3 regions of the Specibacter sp. AOP5-B1-6 genome follow, and region 1 is predicted to be linked to each of the others. Evidence: riboswitches for the same ligand, from Rfam matches in the RefSeq annotation. Region 1 holds a riboswitch; each other region holds the start of a gene.
What was found. A riboswitch is a leader RNA that binds a small molecule or an ion and turns the genes downstream of it on or off. The one in region 1 is predicted to bind S-adenosylmethionine.

Region 1 (4,375 bases):
GAGTCCGTCGTTGACGTGGTGGCACGCCAACAAGCCGCCGGCATTGACATCGTCAACGATGGCGAGTTCGGCCATGCCATGTCCACCGCCGTCGATTACGGCGCCTGGTGGTCCTACTCCTTCGCCCGCATGGGCGGACTGGAGCTGGACGCGGACCAAAAATGGGCTCTCGACCCCGTCGAGTCGACGCCCGGCAACATTGCCCTGACGGGCTTTGTGCACCGCCGCGACCGCACCATCTTTGCCGAGGCCTACAACGACCCCGCCTCCGGCATCTTCTCCGCCGGCGCAAAACTGTTCCCCAAGTGCACCGGTCCCCTGACCTACACCGGGCACGACGCCGTCGCCTCCGACATCAAGAACCTCACCACCGGCATGGCCCGGGCAGGCGTCGAGGAAGGTTTCGTCGCCGCACTGTCTCCCGGCAGCGCCTCCCGCATCTCCAACGAGCACTATGCCACGGAGGAAGAGTTCATTTACGCCTGCGCCGATGTGTTGCGTGAGGAATACACTGCCGTCATCAACGCCGGGTTGACGCTGCAGATCGATGACCCCTCGATCGCCGAGAACTGGGATCAGATCACCCCGGCCCCCTCGATTGAGGACTACCTGAAGTTCACCCAAATCAGGGTTGAGGCGTTGAACTACGCACTGCGTGGATTGCCGCAAGACCAGATCCGCTTCCACTTGTGCTGGGGGTCCTGGCACGGCCCGCACACCACAGACCTGCCGTTCCCCGAGTTGGTTGACACCATGCTGAATATCAACGCGGGCTCATATTCCTTCGAGGCAGCCAACGTCCGCCACGAACATGAGTGGAAGATCTGGCAGGACACCAAGCTGCCCGAGGGCAAGTCGATTGTGCCGGGCGTCGTCTCGCACGCAACAAACGTGGTTGAACACCCGCAACTTGTGGCCGACCGCATTGAACGCTTTGCCTCGGTGGTGGGGCGAGAAAGCATCATCGCTTCCACTGATTGCGGACTCGGCGGCCGCGTGCACCCGCAGATTGCGGCAGCCAAGCTGGCGGCACTTGGCGAAGGTGCGGCACTGGCCAGCAGCCGGCTCTGGAAATAATCCCCGCTGCCGCCAGCGCAGTGCGGCTACAGGCCCAGTGCGGCAGCCTCGATTTTGGGGCAGGTGTCCATGACGACATCCAGGCCGGCGTCCACTGCCCGCTGTGCCGCCGCCTCGTCGATGACACCCAGCTGCAGCCAGACGGCCCGGGCGCCCACCGCAATTGCCTGGTCAACCACGTCGCCAACCCTCGTGGAATTCACAAAACAGTCAACAACATCAATGCGGCCCGGGATCTCCGCCAGTGTTTTATAGCCCGTTGCGCCGTGGACGTCGTCGCCCTTGAGGCTGACCGGGATGATCTCCTGGCCCAGGTGCTGCTGCAAAAACAAGGAAACGCCGACGGCGGCGCGGCGGGGATTGTTGGAGAGTCCAACCACCGCCCAGCGGCCCGGCGTTGTCAGCAGGCGGCGAATGGTTGCGGGGTCGTTTACATGTGCCATGAGCTGAGCTTATGCCGTCCCTGCAGAGGTCGGCCAATTGAATTGTTACGCTTCGCGAACCGCTGCACGTCCGCCAATTTCTGTCGGTCCGGTGCCGGGCCCTAGTCTGAAGGTGACCATCCCGAGCGGCTGAGAGATCTGGCTCAACGACGCCGCAGCAACCCTGGTCGGCCCCCTTTGTGGGTGTCGATACCGGCAGGGTGCTACCGCCAGGACCGATGGAGTGTTGCCATGTCTGCTTTACTTTCGCCGCCCACACCAGTCTCAGCCTCAGCGTCCCCGCCAGTCTTTGATCCGCGGGGCACGGCCGCCATGCCGGTGTCCTTTCATGAGCTGGGCCGTTCCTTTGGCTCCGGGGCCGGCACCCACACGGTGCTCCGTGATGTTTCGTTTGACGTGCGGGCCGGGGAGATTGTTGCCCTGCTCGGACCCTCGGGCTGCGGGAAATCCACTCTTCTGCGTGCCGTGGCCGGGCTCGATGCCCCGAGCACCGGCGCCGTGTCCATCGACGGAACCACCGTGTCCGGCATTGATGCGCGCTGTGCCGTGGCATTCCAGGAGCCCCGCCTGCTGCCCTGGCGGACGATCGCCGGAAACGTGGCGATTGGTGTGCCCTCCGACGCGGACGCCACCCGCAGCCGCCGAGCGGTGGAACAACTGCTGAAACTGGTGGGCTTGTCGGATTTCGCCGGGCACAGGCCTCGGGAGGTTTCCGGCGGCATGGCACAACGGGCGTCCCTGGCCCGCGCCCTCGCCCGCAATCCCGGCGTTTTACTGCTGGACGAACCCTTCGGCGCCCTGGACGCCCTGACCCGGATCACCATGCAGGACCTGCTGCTGGATGTGCACGCCGCCGAGCCCGCAACCGTCCTGCTGGTCACCCACGACGTCGATGAGGCGCTGCAGCTGGCCGACCGCATCATCCTGCTCGGACCGGACGGAACAGACCGCCCAGGGTCCACCATTGTGCGCACGGTCGAAGTGCCCGGCCCGCGCCCCCGCGCCCGGGCGTCAACAGAACTGGCCGGCCTGCGCAGTTCGCTGCTGGCCAGTCTCGGCGTCGACGGCCACTAGCCTCCCCATTCGAGCGCACCTGCACTCCTGCGCAGCTGCGCTTCACACACTTTCACCACCGCAACCATTTTTAGGACCCTCATGCCTGTTTCACACTCTGTCAACCGCCGTTCCTTCCTAAGCGTCGCCGCCGCTGTCTCCGCTCTGGCCCTGGCCGGCTGCGCCGGTGAAAACGCAGCCACCGACGCAGCCGGCAATGGCGGCGGGTCCGGCACACTGACCATCGACTTTGCCACCTACAACCCGTTGAGCCTGGTCATCAAGGAAAAGGGTTGGCTGGAGGCGACCCTGGCGGACAAGGGTGTCACCGTGAAATGGCTGCAGTCCGCAGGTTCAAACAAGGCCAACGAGGCGCTGCGCGCCGGTGCCGTCGATGTTGGATCCACGGCCGGCTCCGCCGCGCTGCTGGCCCGCGCCAACGGATCCCCCATCAAGACCATCTCCCTGTACTCCCAGCCGGAGTGGGCGGCACTGGTCACCGGCAAGGGCTCGGCCATCACCTCGGTCGCCGACCTCAAGGGCAAGTCCGTGGCTGCCACCAAGGGAACCGACCCGTACTTCTTCCTGGTCCAGGCGCTGGAGGAAGCTGGGCTGAGCACGAAGGACGTGACAGTGGAGAACCTCCAGCACGCCGACGGCCGCGCAGCCCTGGCGAACGGTTCCGTGGATGCCTGGTCCGGCTTGGACCCCATCATGGCGGCCGCCGAACAGGAAGGCGCCACGCTCTTCTACCGCAATCTGGATTTCAACACCTACGGTTTCCTGAACGCCACCGAGTCGTTCCTGAAGGACAAGCCCGAACTGGCACAGACCGTTGTGGACGCCTATGAAAAAGCTCGCATTTGGGCCGCGGCCAACCCCGAAGAAACGGCACAAATCCTGGCCGACGCCGCCGGGCTCAAGCCCGCCGTGGCCAACACGGTGATTCTCGAGCGCAGCAACCTCGACGTGTCAGGGATTCCCGGGGACAAGCAGCGCGCCGTGCTGGCCAAGATCGGGCCCACCTTTGTGGAACTCGGCGACGTCAAGACCCAGGCTGAAGTCGATACCGCGTTGGAGACCCTCCTGGATGATTCCCTGGCCGTGAAGGCAAATCCCGACTCGATCAAGGAAGCCTGATGACAGCCACCACCACGGCCGCGCGCCGCAGCGGGTCCGTCCGGAACCTGGCCAACGGCTGGGCCCGGCTGGGCCTGGGACTGCTGCTGCCGGCCCTGATATTGCTGGCCTGGCAGCTGAGCACGGCCGCCGGACTCTTCTCACCGGTCCAGCTGCCGGCGCCCCGTGCGGTGCTGGAGGCAGGGACCGAGCTCATCGCACGCAACGAACTGTTCGGCCATGTGGCGATCTCCACGCAGCGGGTGCTCATCGGATTCGTTGCCGGCGCGGCACTGGGTGTTTCACTCGGTGCCCTGGTTGGGCTTTCCAAGGCCGCCGAGGTGTTGCTGGGCCCCACGATCGGCGCCCTGCGGGCCGTCCCGTCCCTGGCATGGGTGCCGCTGCTGATCCTGTGGATGAAGATCGGCGAGGACTCAAAGGTCACCCTGATTGTGATTGGTGCGTTTTTCCCCGTATTCACCACGGTGTCCCTGGCCCTGCGCCACGTGGACAAAAACCTTGTGGAGGCCGCCCGTGCCTTTGGGCTGAAGGGCATCAAGCTGCTGACCACCGTGCAACTGCCGGCCGTGGTCCCGGCCATCTTCTCCGGACTGCGTCTCGCCCTGGCCCAGGCCTGGCTGTTCCTCGTTGCTGCCGAACTGATCGCCTCCTCCATGGGACTG
Region 2 (4,375 bases), on a different contig from region 1:
TTGGCCTGGCACATGTGAACGCCGACAGGATCCTGCAGGCCTTCCCCGACCTGCAGCCCGGCACCGACGACTGCGAACGCGGCTGCAAGCACGACAGCGTCGCCGTGAACTGCGGGCTGGACCCCTATGTGGCGTCCGGGAACGCGGGCGACGCCGGACCTGCCCGCCTTGCGTCGCTGCGCCGCCTGCTGGGCACCAGCGACAGGACAGAAGGCCGCGCCGAGGCGAAGGAACTGGGCATCTTCGAGTAGTCCCCACCGGCCCCCTAACCTCGTTCCTCGGCAAGGGATCCCTGCCGGCGTGGGCCCATCCACCGGCACCTTAAGCTCGTTCCTCGGCCAGGGATCCCTGCCGGCGTGGGCCCATCCACCGGCCCCAGCTGTCCCAAGCTGCGCACAACCGGCCCCCGCTGTCCTAATCTGCGTGGAACTCGCCGCGGTTGTGCCGCAAAACTGTGTTATGCGGCACACCCGCAGTGGGTTCTGCGCAGCTTGGAACATTTGGCCAGCTGCCCGCGGCTCAGTTGGCTTCTGCGCACGGCTAGGCGCTTGCAGGATGCCCAGGCGCCACTGCCCGTGAACTTGTACGCGCCACTCACAGCGGGTGGTGCGCATGAGTTTTGGTTCGTCACCGCATATACACCACTGAGCTCCAGTTGTGCGTATAAGTTCACGAAGGTGGCGCTGACGGGTGTTTGCGCCAAATCGCGATAGCGTGAAGCGTATGACGATCGAACCCCAGACGTACAACGATGACCTCCGCCTGGCACATGTCCTGGCCGACAGCGTCGACTCCCTGACGATGTCCCGCTTCAAGGCCCTCGACCTGGGTGTTGAAACCAAGCCGGACCTGACCCCCGTGACGGACGCAGACAAGTCCGCAGAGGAGTCCATCCGCAGCCAGCTGGCCCGGGTCCGCCCGCGCGACGCCGTGCTGGGTGAGGAGTTCGGCAGCAGTGGACACGGTTCCCGCCGCTGGATCATCGACCCGATCGACGGCACCAAAAACTTCGTCCGCGGCGTCCCCGTCTGGGCCACGCTGATCGCCCTCGTCGATGAAGGCGTCCCCGTCGTTGGCCTCGTCAGCGCGCCGGCCCTGGGCAAGCGCTGGTGGGCCGCCCAGGGAACCGGCGCCTACATGGGCAAGTCGCTCGCGGCAGCCACCCGCATCCGCGTTTCAAACGTCGCCGAACTCAAGGACGCTTCCCTGTCCTACTCGTCACTGAGCGGCTGGGCCGAGCGCGGCAACCGGGACGAGTTCATCTCCCTGACCGACGACGTCTGGCGCACCCGGGCCTACGGCGACTTCTGGTCCTACTGCATGGTCGCCGAGGGCAGCGTTGACATTGCCTGCGAGCCCGAACTGAACCTGTACGACATGGCCGCACTCGTCCCGATCGTCACCGAGGCCGGCGGGCGCTTCACCTCGCTCGAGGGCGCCGACGGCCCCTTCGGCGGCAACGCCCTGGCCACGAACTCGATCCTGCACACAGAGGTGCTGCACCGCCTCAACCCCAACTGGGATGACCTGCTGGGCTGACCCCAACCAAGAAGCACAGGTGAGTTAAGAACGACGGCGTCCTCCCGCCGTCGTTCTTTTTGTCCGCCTGGCGCGGGGCTGCTTCGGGCGAATGCGGGCGCCCGTTACGCAACGTAACAAATGCGCCGTCGGAATTCTTGGGCTAACCTTTTGGGCATAGGTCACGAGTGCCAGCGCTAAACCCCGGTTTGCTGGCCGGCAACCCTCCTTTCGCGGCGGGGTGCCCCGGGTGACGACCTGGCCAGGCCGGAACGGTCATGGCAAGCGCGGACTCCTTGGCACCCCCAAGCGTCCTTCCGTCGAAGGAAACATTCATGAGCAACGCCCTGTTTGAGGAAACACTGCTTGAGAACACACAACTGGCGGAAACCTCCCTTGCCAGCCGCCCCCTGCTGCCTGTCGTGGGCCAGGACCTGCCTGCCCCGCTGATCCAGGGCGGGCACGTGCGGTATGCCAATCTTGACTATGCAGCATCGGCGCCGGCCATTGAAGAAGTGGCGGCACACCTGAACGAGGTGCTGCCGTACTACGCCAGCGTGCACCGGGGCGCCGGCTTCGCCTCCCAGGTAAGCACGTCGGTGTATGAAAACGCCCGGCGGATCGTTGCGGACTTTGTGGTGGCCCGCCCCGACGACACCGTGATCTTCACCCGCAACACCACAGACTCACTGAACCTGCTGGCCGGGTGCGTGGCAAGCATCCTCAAGCAGCAGGGCTATGCGGAGGGCCGCGCCAACGTCCACGGCGAGGTGCTCTACCTTGACATCGAGCACCACGCGAACCTGCTGCCGTGGCAGGCTCTGCCGCACCGCTCGGTGGTCGCCGCCGATTCCATTGCGGCCACCCTTGCACGGGTGGAAACCCAGTTGCGTGCCGGCAATGTGCTGCTGTTGGCTGTCACGGGTGCCTCAAATGTCACGGGCGAGGTGCTTCCCGTGGACGAGCTGGCCGCGCTGGCGCACCGCTACGGCGCGCGCATCGTGGTGGATGCTGCCCAGCTGGCACCGCACCGCCGGATCGACCTGTCCGCCAGCGGCATCGACTACCTCGCGTTCTCGGGCCACAAGCTCTACGCACCGTTCGGCGCCGGAGTCCTGGTGGGCCGCCCCGACTGGCTCGACGCCGGCACGCCCCATCTGGCCGGCGGCGGCGCCGTAAAGGACGTCAAGCTCGAGTCAACGCGCTGGACCGAGGGCCCGGCCCGCCACGAGGCCGGCTCCCCCAACGTGCTCGGCGCGGCCACGCTGGCCAAGGCCGCCACCGCCCTGGCCGCCCTCGACGCCAACGACTGGCACACCCACGAACAACTCCTGCGCAGCCACCTGGTCGCCGGACTGTCCGCGCTCGACGGCGCCACCGTCCACACCCTGTTCAGCGACGCCGACACCCACCCGGACTGCGGCAGCATCGGCGTCGTTAATTTCTCCGTCACCGGGTACGACGCCGGACTGGTTGCGGCATACCTGTCGGCCGAACATGGCGTAGGCGTACGCGACGGCAAGTTCTGCGCCCACCCGCTGCTGAACCGTTTGGGGCTGCCCGCCGGTTCACTGCGAGCCAGCTTTGGGGTCGGTTCCCGTCTCGAGGACGCCCAGCGACTGCTCGACGGCATCAGCACGCTGCTGCGGGACGGGCTGGGCTGGGACTACGTGGTCGACGCCGGCCGCTGGGTCCCAGCCGACGACAACCGCGTCTACCCCGGCTGGGCGCCAAACACCCCGGGCACGGCCGGTGCCGCCCCCTGCACCACCGACCAATAAACGCTCGATCACATACGGGGGCGTTTCAATCCTGCCAGCGGGCACCAGGCCTGCCAATAGCCATTAGAGAGAGCGAGGGTTGGGTAGAGGGTAAAGTTGAACGGCACCAACGCACAACACCCCAGGAGCGAACATGGCAGGCACCGGCGGACCGGTCTTCGACGCCGAACGGCGCCAACGCATGGCAACAGCCTTCCTTGAGGGCGGTGGCCACTACCACAAGGTCCGCCCCGGCTACCCGCGTGAATCCCTTGACTGGCTGACCGAAGTCGCCGCGCACCCCCTTCATGACGTCCTAGACGTGGGGGCCGGAACGGGCAAGTACACCCAGTTGCTTGCCGGGCGCGGCTGGACCCTGACCGCCGTCGACCCCTCGGCCGACATGCTCGCTCAGCTTTCCCACGCTGTCCCGCAGGCCACCGCGCTTGTGGGCACGGCCGAAAACCTCGAACTGGCCGACTCCACCATGGACCTTGCCATAGTCGCCCAGGCCTGGCACTGGTGCGATCCCCTCACGGCCAGCACCGAGATTGCCCGCGTGCTGCGCCCCGGAGGCACCCTCGGGCTGGTCTGGAACCAGCTCGACGTCGGACTCCCCTGGGTGCACAGGTTGGCCCGCATCATGCACGCCGGTGATGTCCACAAGCCCGACTTCCGCCCCACCCTCGGCCCGGAATTCGCGCCCGCCGAGCCCCACAACACCCGGTGGGGCCAGACGCTGACCCCCGAGGAGCTCATGGAGCTGGCCAAGTCGCGCAGCTACTACCTCAAGGCCTCGGAGCAGGTCCGCGCCAAAGTGACAGCCAATCTGCGCTGGTACTTGTTTGAGCACCTGGGCCACGTCCCCGGCACCGAACTACAACTTCCCTATGTGACCCAGACCTGGCGCACCCGGAAGTTGTAGGCCGTCCCGTCAGCAGGAACCGGCGCCCCAAGAACCGCACCTCGACAACGGCAGCCCAAAAAGCATATGATTTCGGCATACCTACAAAATTGATTTAGGCACTTCGAAGGGTTGATTGTGCTCGAGACTGCCACAACCGGGAAAAAGCCGCTGCGCAAACCGCGCGGCGGAC
Region 3 (4,375 bases), on a different contig from region 1:
AGGTCAGGTCGCGCTCGACCCTGCTGAGGAATCCCTTCGTCAGTCCAGTCGCGTCCGCCACGTGCTCAATGGTGAGCCGCTGGTCCTGCCGGGCTGCGCGAATCCGCGACCCAATGGCCACCGGGCCGGCACTTGGTTCCAGGGGCAAAGCTTTCATTGCGGCTCCTTACGCCACCAGCGCCACTTGAATTTAAGCGGCATATTGACTGTAACTACCATCACAGTTTAGCCTAATAGACAACAAATGTTGCTTTATAGGCAATATTTTTGGGGAATCCCAATCACTTAGCACTGGAGCATCGCGTGGACTTAAACATTGCCATAGTCGTCTTATATTTGGTGGCCATGCTGGCCTTTGGCTGGTGGGGCAAATCACGAACCAAGAACAACAGCGACTTCCTCGTCGCCGGCCGCCGCCTGGGTCCCTTCCTCTACACAGGGACCATGGCCGCCGTCGTGCTCGGTGGCGCCTCCACGGTGGGCGGGGTGGGGCTTGGTTACAAGTTCGGCATCTCGGGCATGTGGCTGGTGGTCGCCATCGGTGTCGGCGTACTGCTGTTGAGCCTGCTCTTTGCGCCCACGCTGCAGAAGCTGAAGATCTACACGGTCTCGCAGATGCTGAGCCTGCGTTACGGCCGGGAAACCACCAAGGTTTCGGGCATCGTCATGCTGGCCTACACCATCATGATTTCGGCAACGTCGACGGGTGCCTACGCCACCATCTTTGTGGTGCTGTTCGGCTGGGACCGCTGGCTGGCCATCGCCGTCGGCGGGGCGATCGTGCTGGTCTATTCGACCATTGGCGGCATGTGGTCCATCACCCTGGCCGACCAGGTGCAGTTCGTCATCAAGACCGTGGGCGTTTTCCTGCTCATGCTGCCGTTCGCGTGGAACGCCGCGGGCGGCCTTGGCGGCATCCGTGAGCGCGTGGATGCAAGCTTCTTCCAGTGGGACGGGATCGGTGTCCAGACGATCATCACCTACTTTGTGGTCTACACCCTGGGCATGCTCATTGGCCAGGATATTTGGCAGCGCGTCTTTACGGCCCGCACACCGGAAGTGGCCCGTTGGGGCGGCACCGCGGCCGGCATCTACTGCATCCTTTACGGCGTTGCAGGAGCGTTGATTGGCATGGCCGCCTACGTGGCGCTGCCCGCCATTGACATCGCCAACCTGGGCAAGGACGTTGTTTACGCTGAGGTTGCCACCGACCTGCTACCCATGGGCATCGGCGGAATCGTAATGGCCGCGGCCGTTGCCGCCATGATGTCCACCGCCTCCGGCTCGCTCATTGCCGCCGCGACAGTGGCCCGCAAGGACGTCATTCCGTTCGTCGCCAGCTGGTTCGGCAAGGACATCGACAACTCCGACTCCGCCAACCCCGAGCACGACATCAAGGCCAACCGCTGGTACATTCTCGTGATCGGCCTGCTGGTGGTGCTGATCTCCATTGTGGTCAACGACGTGGTGTTCGCCTTGACCATCGCTTACGACATCCTCGTCGGCGGCCTGCTCGTGGCCATCATCGGCGGCCTCGTGTGGAAGCGCGGCACCGGCCTGGGTGCCGCCTGGTCCATGGCCGTCGGCTGCATCGTCACCATCGCATCCCTGGTCATTTACGCCACCGGGATCATCCACAGCGTCGACGGCATCTACGCCAACGAGCCGATCTACTTCGGCCTGGGCTCCTCGCTCATCGTCTACGCTGTGGTCTCCCTGCTGAGCCCGGAAACCCCAGCCCATATCCGCAAGGTCTGGGACGACCGCCTGGCCGCTGCCGCCACCGACTCCAACCCCGACGAGGAAGCCCACGCGCTGGCGAAGTAACCCTCGCATCTGCCCCGCACTCGTGGTTGTCAATTCAACTGATTTAGGTTGAATTAACAACCACGAGTGCGGGCTAGATTTTTTGTTTGGAGGACGACGGCGGAGGAGGCTGCCGCGGTTGTCCCGGCTGCGGCTCTGGCGTCCTTGTGTGCATCCGCCGGTCGCTTGCACGGGTGGCGACGGCGGCAGGTGACGTAATAAATTACGTCACCTGCCGCCGTCGAGCCTTAAAGCAGTAGCCTTGGGAACAGCTTCATGAGATGCGACGCCAAGCTCCGACTGGTCGCACACCAACCCCATGCTTCACGGGTGGTTCGGATGAGGAAGTGACCGGCGGAAAGCTCCGTTCGGTAAGAGCAAGCAAAGGCTTCCACCATGACTTTCACTTCCGTGGCCCCCGCAACCCGGCGCAAGATTGCCCGGCCCGCCAGCATCCCCGTCCTTCCGGCCGTGGACCTCAACCTTGGTTCCGTGTCGTTTGCGACGCCCGGTGGCTACCACCAGTACTGGTCGGGCGAGCCCGTCGAGTTGGTCGAAGCACTCACACAGGCCGTCCGGCCGGCCCAGTGGATCCCGGAAATCGCCACTCTGGTTGTCACCGTGGCGCAGACCGGTGTCAGGGCGGGTCGCCGGATCGGCTTCGGGCTCACCGCGCACTGACGCACCAGCGGCTCGGCGTGGGGAGGCGTCGGGTTCACGAGATCTCGGCGATCACTGACCCCTGCGCCACTTCGTCGCCTTCCTGGACCCGAAGCCGGACGGTGCCGGCAACGGGCGCGTAAATTTCGGCGTCGACCTTGTCAATGGCGACCTCGGCGAGCAGGTGCTTCTCGGCCACCGTGTCGCCGTCGGCCACGTACCAGGTGGCCACGACGCCGGGTTCGGAGGCATCCCCCGTCATCATCGGAAACAGGACTTCACTCATGCAGCTACCGCCGTTCGGACCGCGGCCTCAATGCGTGCGGCCGTTGGCAACACAGCATATTCGAGTTCATGGGCGTAGGGAATGGGCACGTCCGGCACGCACACGCGGCTGAAATGCTTCAGCAGGGCGGGGTCGTGCTCGGTGATGGTGGCTGCAATCTCCCCGGACAGCCCAAATGACTGGTAGCCCTCATCGACCACAATGACTTTTCCGGTCTTTGCTGCCGTGGCGATCACGGCTTCACGGTCCAGCGGCACCAGCGAGCGCAGGTCCAGCGCCTCGACACTGATGCCCTCCCCCGCCAGCTTCTCCGCCACGTCCAGGCTGTGGTGCACGGACAGCGACAGGGTCACGATGCTCACGTCGGTGCCCTCGCGGACCACCTTGGCCTTGCCGATCGGGACCTCGTACTCCTCTTCGGGCACGGCGCCGATGGAGCGCTGGTTCTTCGCCATCCACGCCAGCCCCATGACGCCCTTGTGGAACATGTAGACCACAACAGCTCCGCGCCATCGCTAAGGCCCCCGATAGCTTCGGTGGCACTGCGATGGACGGCGCCCACGACCGGTTGCATCAGCGCTGCGGCTGGCTGGCAGCCTTCTTCTTGGCTGCCGCACTAGTGGAGGCCCAAGTGCCGCCAAGCAAGGCAGCGCAGCTGGAGGCCATGACCACCATGCCCGCATTTCCCTTGACGAGGCCCGCAATAAACAGGGCCGCCATGCATGCGAGCCCCATGGTCATGCCGATCAACATGATGCGGGTGGCGTAGTAGTCATGGGTCTTGGTCTGCTGTGTGGCGGTCATGGAATTCTCCTTGGTTGAACTATCTTGTGGGGTCGAAGCAATGACACAACTCTACGCAAGTACTTTCCATTGCGTCAAGTACTTTCTGAATATTTCTTTTGGCTGGATTTTCCGGCATCCCGAAACTTTTTCGCTAGGAGTCCCGGCCGGAAAACCGCATGAATCCGCGCTACAGTAGGGGCTGACTTTGAGGAGCAACTCCCGTGCCTGAACGAATTCCCACCCCGGCAGAAATTAAGCGCTGGCGCCAATACTTGGCCGATGAACGTGCCGAAGCCTCGGTCTACCGGGACTTGGCGAAGCGCCGCGACGGCGAAGAGCACGATATCCTGATGGCCCTGGCCACAGCCGAGGGACGCCACGAACAACACTGGCTGGACCTGCTCGGTGACCACGCCGGTCCGCCCATGCGTCCGTCATCCCGCAACCGGCTTTTGGGGCTGCTGGCCCGCCGCTTCGGCTCCGTGTTTGTGCTTGCATTGGCGCAGCGTTCGGAGTCCAGGTCCCCATATGCCACCGATGCTGATGCCACCGATGCCATGGCCGCGGATGAATCAATCCACGAGGAAGTGGTTCGCGGGCTCTCGGCAAGGGGCCGCAACAGGCTCTCCGGATCCTTTAGGGCAGCCGTCTTTGGCGCCAACGACGGCCTCGTCAGCAACCTTTCCCTCGTGATGGGCATGGCTGCAACCGGGGTTGGCAGCCAGGTGGTGTTGTTCAGCGGCATCGCCGGCCTGCTGGCAGGGGCGCTGTCGATGGCTGCCGGCGAGTTTGTGTCAGTGCGTTCCCAGCGTGAATTGCTTGACGCCTCGCAGCCGA

Region 2: linked by a shared signal. The riboswitch ahead of ACT3TS_RS10395 (aminotransferase class V-fold PLP-dependent enzyme) and the one ahead of ACT3TS_RS11145 (ABC transporter ATP-binding protein) in region 1 are both predicted to bind S-adenosylmethionine.
Region 3: linked by a shared signal. The riboswitch ahead of ACT3TS_RS07805 (hypothetical protein) and the one ahead of ACT3TS_RS11145 (ABC transporter ATP-binding protein) in region 1 are both predicted to bind S-adenosylmethionine.

The regions. Positions count from the first base shown of each region.
Region 1 is NZ_JBQSVT010000018.1:61,830-66,204, forward strand. Features, by position in the region: gene ACT3TS_RS11135 (cobalamin-independent methionine synthase II family protein) at 1-1,077, shown strand, start outside; gene ACT3TS_RS11140 (CoA-binding protein) at 1,104-1,520, opposite strand; SAM riboswitch class I at 1,634-1,745, shown strand; gene ACT3TS_RS11145 (ABC transporter ATP-binding protein) at 1,752-2,594, shown strand; gene ACT3TS_RS11150 (aliphatic sulfonate ABC transporter substrate-binding protein) at 2,676-3,713, shown strand; gene ACT3TS_RS11155 (ABC transporter permease) at 3,713-4,375, shown strand, end outside.
Region 2 is NZ_JBQSVT010000016.1:91,510-95,884, reverse strand. Features, by position in the region: gene rsgA (ribosome small subunit-dependent GTPase A) at 1-251, shown strand, start outside; gene hisN (histidinol-phosphatase) at 724-1,539, shown strand; SAM riboswitch class IV at 1,699-1,812, shown strand; gene ACT3TS_RS10395 (aminotransferase class V-fold PLP-dependent enzyme) at 1,854-3,299, shown strand; gene ACT3TS_RS10390 (class I SAM-dependent methyltransferase) at 3,433-4,203, shown strand; gene ACT3TS_RS10385 (Nramp family divalent metal transporter) at 4,321-4,375, shown strand, end outside.
Region 3 is NZ_JBQSVT010000011.1:88,390-92,764, reverse strand. Features, by position in the region: gene ACT3TS_RS07815 (helix-turn-helix domain-containing protein) at 1-157, opposite strand, end outside; gene ACT3TS_RS07810 (sodium:solute symporter) at 346-1,827, shown strand; SAM riboswitch class IV at 2,079-2,190, shown strand; gene ACT3TS_RS07805 (hypothetical protein) at 2,203-2,487, shown strand; gene ACT3TS_RS07800 (biotin/lipoyl-containing protein) at 2,522-2,752, opposite strand; gene ACT3TS_RS07795 (transketolase C-terminal domain-containing protein) at 2,749-3,240, opposite strand; gene ACT3TS_RS07790 (hypothetical protein) at 3,326-3,556, opposite strand; gene ACT3TS_RS07785 (VIT1/CCC1 transporter family protein) at 3,760-4,375, shown strand, end outside.